One region of the Pseudomaricurvus sp. ABR4_320 genome, then DNA from elsewhere that is predicted to be linked to it. Evidence: predicted binding sites of a transcription regulator. Region 1 holds the regulator's gene; the other holds the start of a gene.
The links. Region 1 encodes FNR, which switches genes on or off when oxygen is low (the NO sensors DNR and NnrR bind a similar motif). Its sites were predicted from a motif close to TTGATNNNNATCAA; they were not measured.

Region 1 (4,192 bases):
CACACAGGGTTAGACTCGATTCACTTATTTTCCTCACGCTGCCTACAAAGAACGTCGTAATGGAACTTATAAGAAATTGCCACCAATCCAATACGCAAGCTCCCGGACATTACTGTGGTGTTGTGACGCCTCTGTGCGCGTTGTTGAATTCACAAACGGCGGAACACTCTGGCGCCCTGGCATCGTCACAGAACAGCGCCATGGGCGTGATGCTCTCACTCCAGTGCAGTGATTGGCGGGGCTATTCCTCCGCTGAGATAACCAGCGCCCTTGCACGAGAGATGCACATCCGCAGTACCAAACCGGTAGACGATCTGCAAAACGTTAAGATCCCTTGGATTCTATGGGATATTCCTCAGGATTGCCTGGAAGACGCAGACATCACCCAACTGATGTGGCAACTTGGACGCAGACTCCCATTGGCCAGCCCGCCGGACGTGGATTTTCAATTCAGCTGCAGCCTAGAGACATTAAACGCGGACCGCTTGGCCTTGTTTCGCGGCCTGGGTTTTAATCACCTACGCCTGCAGTTACCCAGCAGCATCTACAGCAACAAACTCATCGATCGCAGTTTGGCTATGATTGCGGATTTTCGTTTTGACAGCTGGTCCCTACTCTCCTGGCAGCCATCGCCAGATATCCATAGACTTTTACCGAAACTAGAGGACTCTCGTGCGGGACTACCAACAGCGATCCATTGGCGTTGTTTGCCACATACAAACGCCGGCCGCGAACTCTTTGACACATTGTTAAAGCTTGCAGAAGACTACCAATATCTGTTGTTGGGCAACGATTGGCTAGTAAAATCGAAAAGCCGAACCGCCAACGCCTTTCACGAAAAAACGATACAGATGACACCGTTTGGCTACAACGGTTTGGGCGTTAACAGCATTCTGGCGTTTGGCCCGGGCGCCGAGAGTTTTGGACTGCATAACACGTGGCGCAACGCTTCGGTCTTTGCCAATTATCGCGACAGTGAGATTCCCAACCAGCCTTACACACGCCCCTCCCACACCCAACAATTGGCGATGGCGCGTGAATTAATGTGTTTTCATAAACTGGAGATTCCCCCTTATGGCACGGCTTTGGCAAAGTTACTAACCGCATGGCAATCTCAGACTTTGGTCGATAACACGCCGCTCTACAGCGAGCACGACAATCAGATTAAGCTTACGCAACAAGGCATTTTTTTATTGAGTGACCTGCTAAAGCCCATCTTATACCCCCAAACAGGGGACATTTTCTCTTTACCCGCTGTAGCCGGTATAGCAGAATAGTAATTGTCTTTAGCCTTTTTATTTGAAATCGATGGTATGACCTCCCGTATTGCGAGTGACTCTTCAGCCAATGGTGTCGGCAGCCGGTGCCATCACAATCCAACTGTATCCTGTGGTGACTGTCGCCTGAACGCGATTTGCCTCCCCATCAGTCTCCATGTTGACGATATCGATCGACTCGATCAGATCATTCAGCGTGGACGTCCTCTGCAGAAAGGAGAGCATTTGTATCGAGCCAACCAGCCATTTCAATCCGTCTACGCAGTGAGATCCGGAACCATCAAAACGGTCAGCGTCACTAACGATGGCCAAGAGCAGGTAACGGGGTTTTTTCTGCCTGGTGAAGTGGTGGGCATGGATGGTATCGCTACCAATCGCTACTCCAATTCTGCGGTCGCCTTAGAAACCTCGGCGATTTGCGAAATCCCCTTTTCTCGCCTGGAAGATTTGAGTCTGCAGCTACCCAACTTGCAGCGACATTTTTTTCAGCTCATGAGTAAGGAAATCAAATCTGACCAGCAGTTGATTACGCTACTGAGTAAGAACAGCGCAGAAGAGCGGGTAGCGTCATTATTGTTGAGTATTTCGACACGCAACCACAACCGACATTTATCAGCAACGTCGTTTCGACTGCCAATGTCTCGTGCGGATATTGGAAATTATCTGGGCTTAACAATAGAAACTGTCAGCCGCGTATTTAGCCGTTTTCAGAAAAATGGCATTTTAAGTGTCGACAAAAAGGAAATCGGTATCACAGACATGGCGGCCTTAAAACAAATCGCCAATGTCGAAGATCCCTGCACTTAGCGTCTTTTTATTATCTTATCATCGGCATTAAGTGGTCACGCTATTACGGATCACCTAATGCCTTACAGAGAGCCTGCCACGAGCAGGCTAACTGATTTCTCTTAGAACTTGTAGCCGACGGACAATGTGTAGACAAATGGATCTACATCAACGTCGGCCTTTATTTTACTACCGCCATCAAAAGAGATTTCGGCCTCAGTGCTGATATCAATCCAGCGTACTGACGCATTAACCAACCACTTTTCATCCAGCAGCCAATCAACCCCGGCCTGCAGAGCAATACCAAACGAGTCTTCCAACTCGATATCACCGCCCGTTAAACCTAAGCCGGCCAAAGCTCCTGCAGCGCTGTTATCCAAATTTTCTTCATAAATAAAGGTATAGTTCAAACCGACGCCAACGTAGGGTTGAAAACCACCCATATCATTTAGGTGGTACACCGCGCTTACCGTCGGTGGCAAATGGGTAAAATCTGCAATGTCACCAACGCCGGCCAACCCACCATTAAGAACGGCAGTGTGCTTAAACGGTGTTGCAGCCAGCACTTCTACGCCAAGATTGGGTGTCAGGAAGTATTCCAATGTCAGCCCCAGTTGGGTATCGCTGTCCAAACCAATCGTTGTTGGTGCCCCTCCTATAGTCACTGTTGTACCATCAAGCGCAATATTGTCGCTATCTTCACGAGGATCAACGGTTGCAGCACCTACGCGGAGGACAATGTCTCCCGCTTCAAAGCTCATCGCCGGTACCGCCACGCACAGTGCCGACACAGCAGCCACCAGCTTTAACGGGGAAAATAATGATCTCATAGTAAGGCTCTCTCTGTATGAAGTCGTCTCATTGTCGGAGTATAGTAGACAATAGAAATTGCGCAGGATCCTTGATCTGGATTAACGATTTTTCCCCAACCAACCTTCAAGTGTTCGACACCTAGTTGCCAGTTGCGCCAGATCAACAGCATCCTTCCATATAAAACGAGAGACATTTATGACCGACATTAGCCGACTGACACGTCTGTTTTCTTTAATTGATGAAAAAAACAACGAAGACCCAAACCGAATTACGGTAGATCAGGAATCTATACCCGCCGCCTACCTTTACGGCGTTCGCATGACCGAAGTACAGCATGCTTTCGCCCCGGATGCAGATGAGTTGTTACAGATCGCCTGCCGAGCCCAGCACATTCAGCGCTGGCAAATTCCACGCAGCGACTTTCCAATGGACAAAGCCGGATACAAACGCTGGCGAACTCGCCTTGCGCAATTCCACGCTGAGTTAACATCGCAATTGATGCAAACTTGCGATTACACGGAAGAAGAACAACAGAGGGTCAGTGATTTACTGCAAAAGAAAGGCATTAAACGAGATACCGGCACACAGACCTTGGAGGATGTCGCCTGCCTCGTTTTTTTATCACACTATTTTGAGGAATTTGCCGCCAGACACGACGACGAGAAAGTCATCGACATCGTCAAAAAGACTTGGCCTAAGATGTCAGAAGAAGGTCACGCCGTTGCACTTCAATTGACGCTTCCCCCCAATCTGGCAGAACTGGTCGGCAGAGCACTTTCCTGAGGGAAGGTTGCCCCCAAGCATCCCATAGGCAAAACGGCATTGAGTTTAATACCCGCCCACCAACTAGACGCTGAGGCTTAATCCGCTCTAAGGATCGGCATTCACGCTTATTTTTTCAAACGCAGCGTGTTGCGCTTTGGTCTATTTGGAGGAGCTGTATAAGTGGTGGTCGGCTTGCGATTTCCATCCGAGGAGCGGTTACGACTACGAGCCGCTTTGACCATCGCTTCCATGCCCGTTCTTACCAGGCGAACTTTATCGATATTGCTCAGATTGGGAGGGAATTTTCCCGGGTGAACGGCATTTGGATCTTTGGGATCCCCTTCAACCTGAAGTTGAAATCCACAGACATGGGTGGCAGTTCGTTTACTCAGATCAACGGTCCAGGCAGTAAAATCCATTATGATGCATCTACGGTAAAATGACTCGGCGGGTAAATAAGGACTGCTGACACATGACCGGCTCAGCAATACATAAATTTACATTTGTGGAGTTATTAGACCATATAATTTGCGCCAAACGAAGCCCCGGCA
Region 2 (4,192 bases), on a different contig from region 1:
GTGGAGGACGAATACAGTCCGATCATTGGTGGATACAAAGAGGCGTTTAAGCGTGGCGACAGTTTACGGCCCTTTCATCATGAGTTGGATCGAGTGCATGCGTCCATGCGTGTGAGAGATCAAGCCCAGCAGCAGGCTGCTTGAGATGTGCCAGGTTGTATGAAGCAAAGCTTTGAGGTTACAAGCTTCCGCGGGTTGTAGGGATGCGGGGGTTTATAGGCCAAATACTCAAACAATGACCTAATGAAAGCGACAAACTGATTCGCCGGTTGAAGAAGGCTATTTTACCAACTGTCTCGACTGAGTACTCTCTATGGGTACTTTCTATGGCGTCCGCTCTATAATCCCGGTTGCTATGTTCAACAAAAGCCCTTCACCCAACAGTATACGAAAGGCTCAATTTCATTGGGTGGTGGGCGCCAAAAAAAGCGGTTTAGTTATTCGATAACGCTCAGATCGTATGACCACATTCTACCTACTCGAGGTATAATTCGGGAAGACATTGGGTAGACATAGTCATGTAACGGCGCAGAGACTATTGCATCGTCACCATGGACAGCAATCGTCTTTGTCGCAACAACATTTTGATAGTTTACGGCGCCTCCTATCCCCTGGGCGTCGCCATTGAAATAAGAGTGATCTATGAGGCCTAGTGTTGCCGCATGTGCCCACCATCCGTTGCTATTACGCTTGTAGACATAGACAGCGCCGTCTGGCCCAGAAAATGGAGAGCCGACTAGCAGAGTGTCGTCATCTACTGCAAGCGTTTCACCAAAGTGGCTCGATGCGACAGATTCTGGATGACTTAGAATCTGTTGCTCCACCCAGCTCCCGTTATTCGTTTTGCGATAAACATGAACATTACCACTATTGGGAGCACCGTTTAGGGATTTGAAAGGAGCGCTTACAAAGGCATATCTTCCGTCCATTGCTACGGCTTGCCCAAACCCATCCTCCGCAGCGTAATTTTCGGGAGTCACAAGCTGCTTTTTCATCCAAATTCCGCGGTTATTCTCGTGGTAGAAATACGCGCTTCCAGAATTCCCACTAACGCCACCAACGGCGGTAATCAATGCATCGCGATTAGATATGGCCGTTGCCCAGCCAAATCGATTGTTTGCTGAACTTTCGGCATCTTGATCGACGTGAGAAACAAGACTCCAGCTGTCGCCAATTTTGGTATAAAAATAAACGCTTCCTGAATTTTCGTAGCCATATGAGTTGTCACTGGGAGCAGAGACAACGATGCGTTCTCCGGAAATATCGACCGAATACCCTAATTGTGGTGCTGAACTTCCGTTTCCACTCGCGTTAATTGTCAACTGATTTGACCAGGAGCCATCGCTATCACGGGAAAAAATATAGGCTTCACCGGCATCATTGTAAGCAGCTGGTGCGCCCATCACCGAATATAGCCCTGAGCTTGCTATGGCTGTAATGGGTGTCCCTGCAACAAAATCATCTTGACCGAAATAGTGCTTCGTCACCCAACCACCGTTACGGTTCTTTATGGAGTATGTAACCGGCCGTATGGATAATGGTGCAAAAGTTGAATCAAAATATTTACCTTTGTATACGTCGATTGCGCCACCATTCAGAGAATTTTCTGAACGCCCTGTACCAAAGATCCTATGAGAAGGGTATATTTTTAGAGGTTTTCCAATCTTAATTAGATGGCTGCCAGGTTGGCTTTCCCTTACTAGAGCAATGCCAGCATCACTCCAGCCAGGAGAATTGTTTTTATTGATTAAATCTCGGGAAAAACTGGCGTAGCCGTCGTATTCTTGATCATTGGTTGAATAGTCGTCGGACATGGTGGCGTAACGAATAAAACCATCATTGTCGGCATCGTTCCCAAATTTAGCTTTGGCATACATTGCGTAATCGTAAGGATCCATATCGCCACCCGTCGTAGAGCTAGTCGCCCCAAAGAGCTCTACAAAAATCCGCGAATAGGTATTTTCTCCCGGTCCGAATGCCAGGGGCAGGAAATTACGATAGTCCTCCAAATTTTGGAACCGAAATCGACCTCGAAATTCATTGAATAAGTCTGCCATTTCGGCATTCGATGCCAATCTCCAACCCGGGTAATTCTCTAGGGCTTCATTGACGGATTGGCCTTTGGTTTCAGTCCAGCGTAACCAGTCAAGTCCATGCCCGCTAATAATGTTTGTTTCTGGATCTAGCGTATAGCCTTTGTAGGACTGAGCAAAGGTAATGGTCGAGAGCGTGGCTATTGCGGTGATTAATAGTGAGCGAATAAAGCGATGCATGATAAGCCTCTGTTATTGTTAGCGAAAGTGGGCTGCCAGCAAGACCAAATGAGGAGCTGAGTAGAATAGTAGATGGCAGAGCCTGATCGACAGATTTGTATCATAAATTGGAATGAAGACACTATTATTTCTTATGTAATCTTCCTTGGCCAGTTCCTACCTTTAGTCCTCGAGTGTGTCAATACTGCCCGTTGGCATTATGATCCTATATAAAAAGAAAGCTATCTACATGGGCGATTAATTTTACTTGCGTCAAAAAGAGCTTTTCAGATGTCCCTTCTCAATAAGTTCTTTATCAATGACGGTTCTCACTAAAAAAAGGGTTACCACTTTCTGTATCAAAAGAGCGTCGGTATTGATGAAATCCAAATAGTCCTGGATTTCGTGTTGATAGCCAGCTTCTTAAAAGACATGCCATTGTTCCCTAGAGCCCCTCAATGCGCCGCTAGAGCTGTGCTTGTGGGCGTTTTTTGTGCTATTTTATGGCCTCTGACTCGACAGCAGTAGTGAAAAACAAATAGTTCCATGTCTGAAATAATCGAAAAACCCGAAAAGCCGGCTCCCAATGAATGCTGTGGTGGTGGTAGTTGTTGCCCCTGTGTGTGGGATACTTACTATAAACAGTTAGATGCGTGGAAACTGCAAAATAACGAAGAGCCGGTGCCAAAGCCTAAGTCAAACTCAAACTCAAACTCAAGGGAGTTGCTTTAGCGCAGAGGCTTTGCTCGTCGTTTCAGCTTACCTGACGAATCCACAGAGCGTCGGATAATCTTCGATCCTTCAAAAAAGTCTACACTCTACGTGCTCAGTGTTGCTCCTAGCGTCCCTCTAATCTGATCCATCCTCTGGAATTCGAGTGAGTTCAGGTGTTTCTTTGTGCGTTTTTGCAACCAAATGTGCTCCAGGTTGTCGTTGGTAAATAAGGGGACGCTAGGAAAGCGTGGTGAAAAAGCAGTCCTAATTTTTCCTAAAAAGTCTAACGAGAGAATCAGGGAGTTGTAGACCATGCAAGGTTTAGAAGGAAAATCAATTCTAGTCACTGGAGGTGGCAGTGGCATCGGTAGAGAAGTTTGCTTTCTCCTGGCCGAATCCGGAGCCAAAGTTACCATCGCAGATATCCATACGGAGAATGCCCAAGCGACTGTCGATACCATTATAGGCCGAGGGCAAATCGCCCAGAGTTGTGTCTCAGACGTGTGTAGCGAAACAGCTGCCTGCGCCGCTGTAGCAGCGGCTGTGGATCAGTTTGGGCGGTTGGATGGTGCGTGTAATGCCGCCGGAGTTTCCCAGAGAGGAAAACCCCTGCACGAACTCAGCCTCGAAGAGTGGGATCTGTGTCACTCTATCAACCTGAGAGGCCTTTTCCTCTGCAACAAATACGAAATTGCCGCTCTGTTAAAAACCGGTGGAGGTAGTATTGTTAATATCTCTTCTACAACGGGGAATGTCGGTATACCGAACGGTTCTGAGTATTGTGCCTCCAAGGCCGGCGTGCTCGGGTTGACCCGTGCTGCGGCTATAGATTATGCGACACAAGGTATCCGACTGAATGCTGTTCTGCCTGGTGCGACGTTAACGCCAATGCTCTCTGCGGCCGTGGCTCAGGACCCTGGATTGGAAGCGGCTATTGCCGCAGTTCACCCAATGAATCGGTTTGGGCAACCCGCTGAGATCGCGAGCGCCGTGCGCTGGCTGTTGTCGGACGAATCGACTTTCACAACGGGAGCGTCTTTTACCATTGATGGTGGACACACTGCGATGTAGAAAATGACAATACCGTAGCGGTCAGGGCTTCATGGATCGAGCTTGAAGCAGAAATTGATCCTGACATTGGAATCGAATTTTCTCTTCCTGCCAATTTTGATCGCGGCGCGTTTCTCAAGTTTGTCCACGTCAAACGCCTGAAATCGTAACTTTTT

Region 2: a site for FNR is predicted at 2,516-2,529, ahead of ACXAFR_RS26300 (FG-GAP repeat protein). Genes of this name have one in related genera too.

What each region holds. Positions count from the first base shown of each region.
Region 1 covers NZ_JBSWVF010000004.1:138,430-142,621, reverse strand. Annotated here, with positions in the region: gene ACXAFR_RS09675 (hypothetical protein) at 60-1,277, shown strand; gene fnr (fumarate/nitrate reduction transcriptional regulator Fnr) at 1,314-2,084, shown strand; gene ACXAFR_RS09665 (OmpW/AlkL family protein) at 2,186-2,893, opposite strand; gene ACXAFR_RS09660 (DUF4202 domain-containing protein) at 3,072-3,659, shown strand; gene ACXAFR_RS09655 (hypothetical protein) at 3,767-4,060, opposite strand.
Region 2 covers NZ_JBSWVF010000030.1:28,540-32,731, forward strand. Annotated here, with positions in the region: gene ACXAFR_RS26295 (hypothetical protein) at 1-144, shown strand, start outside; gene ACXAFR_RS26300 (FG-GAP repeat protein) at 438-2,273, opposite strand; gene ACXAFR_RS26305 (oxidoreductase-like domain-containing protein) at 2,799-2,984, shown strand; gene ACXAFR_RS26310 (SDR family NAD(P)-dependent oxidoreductase) at 3,279-4,037, shown strand.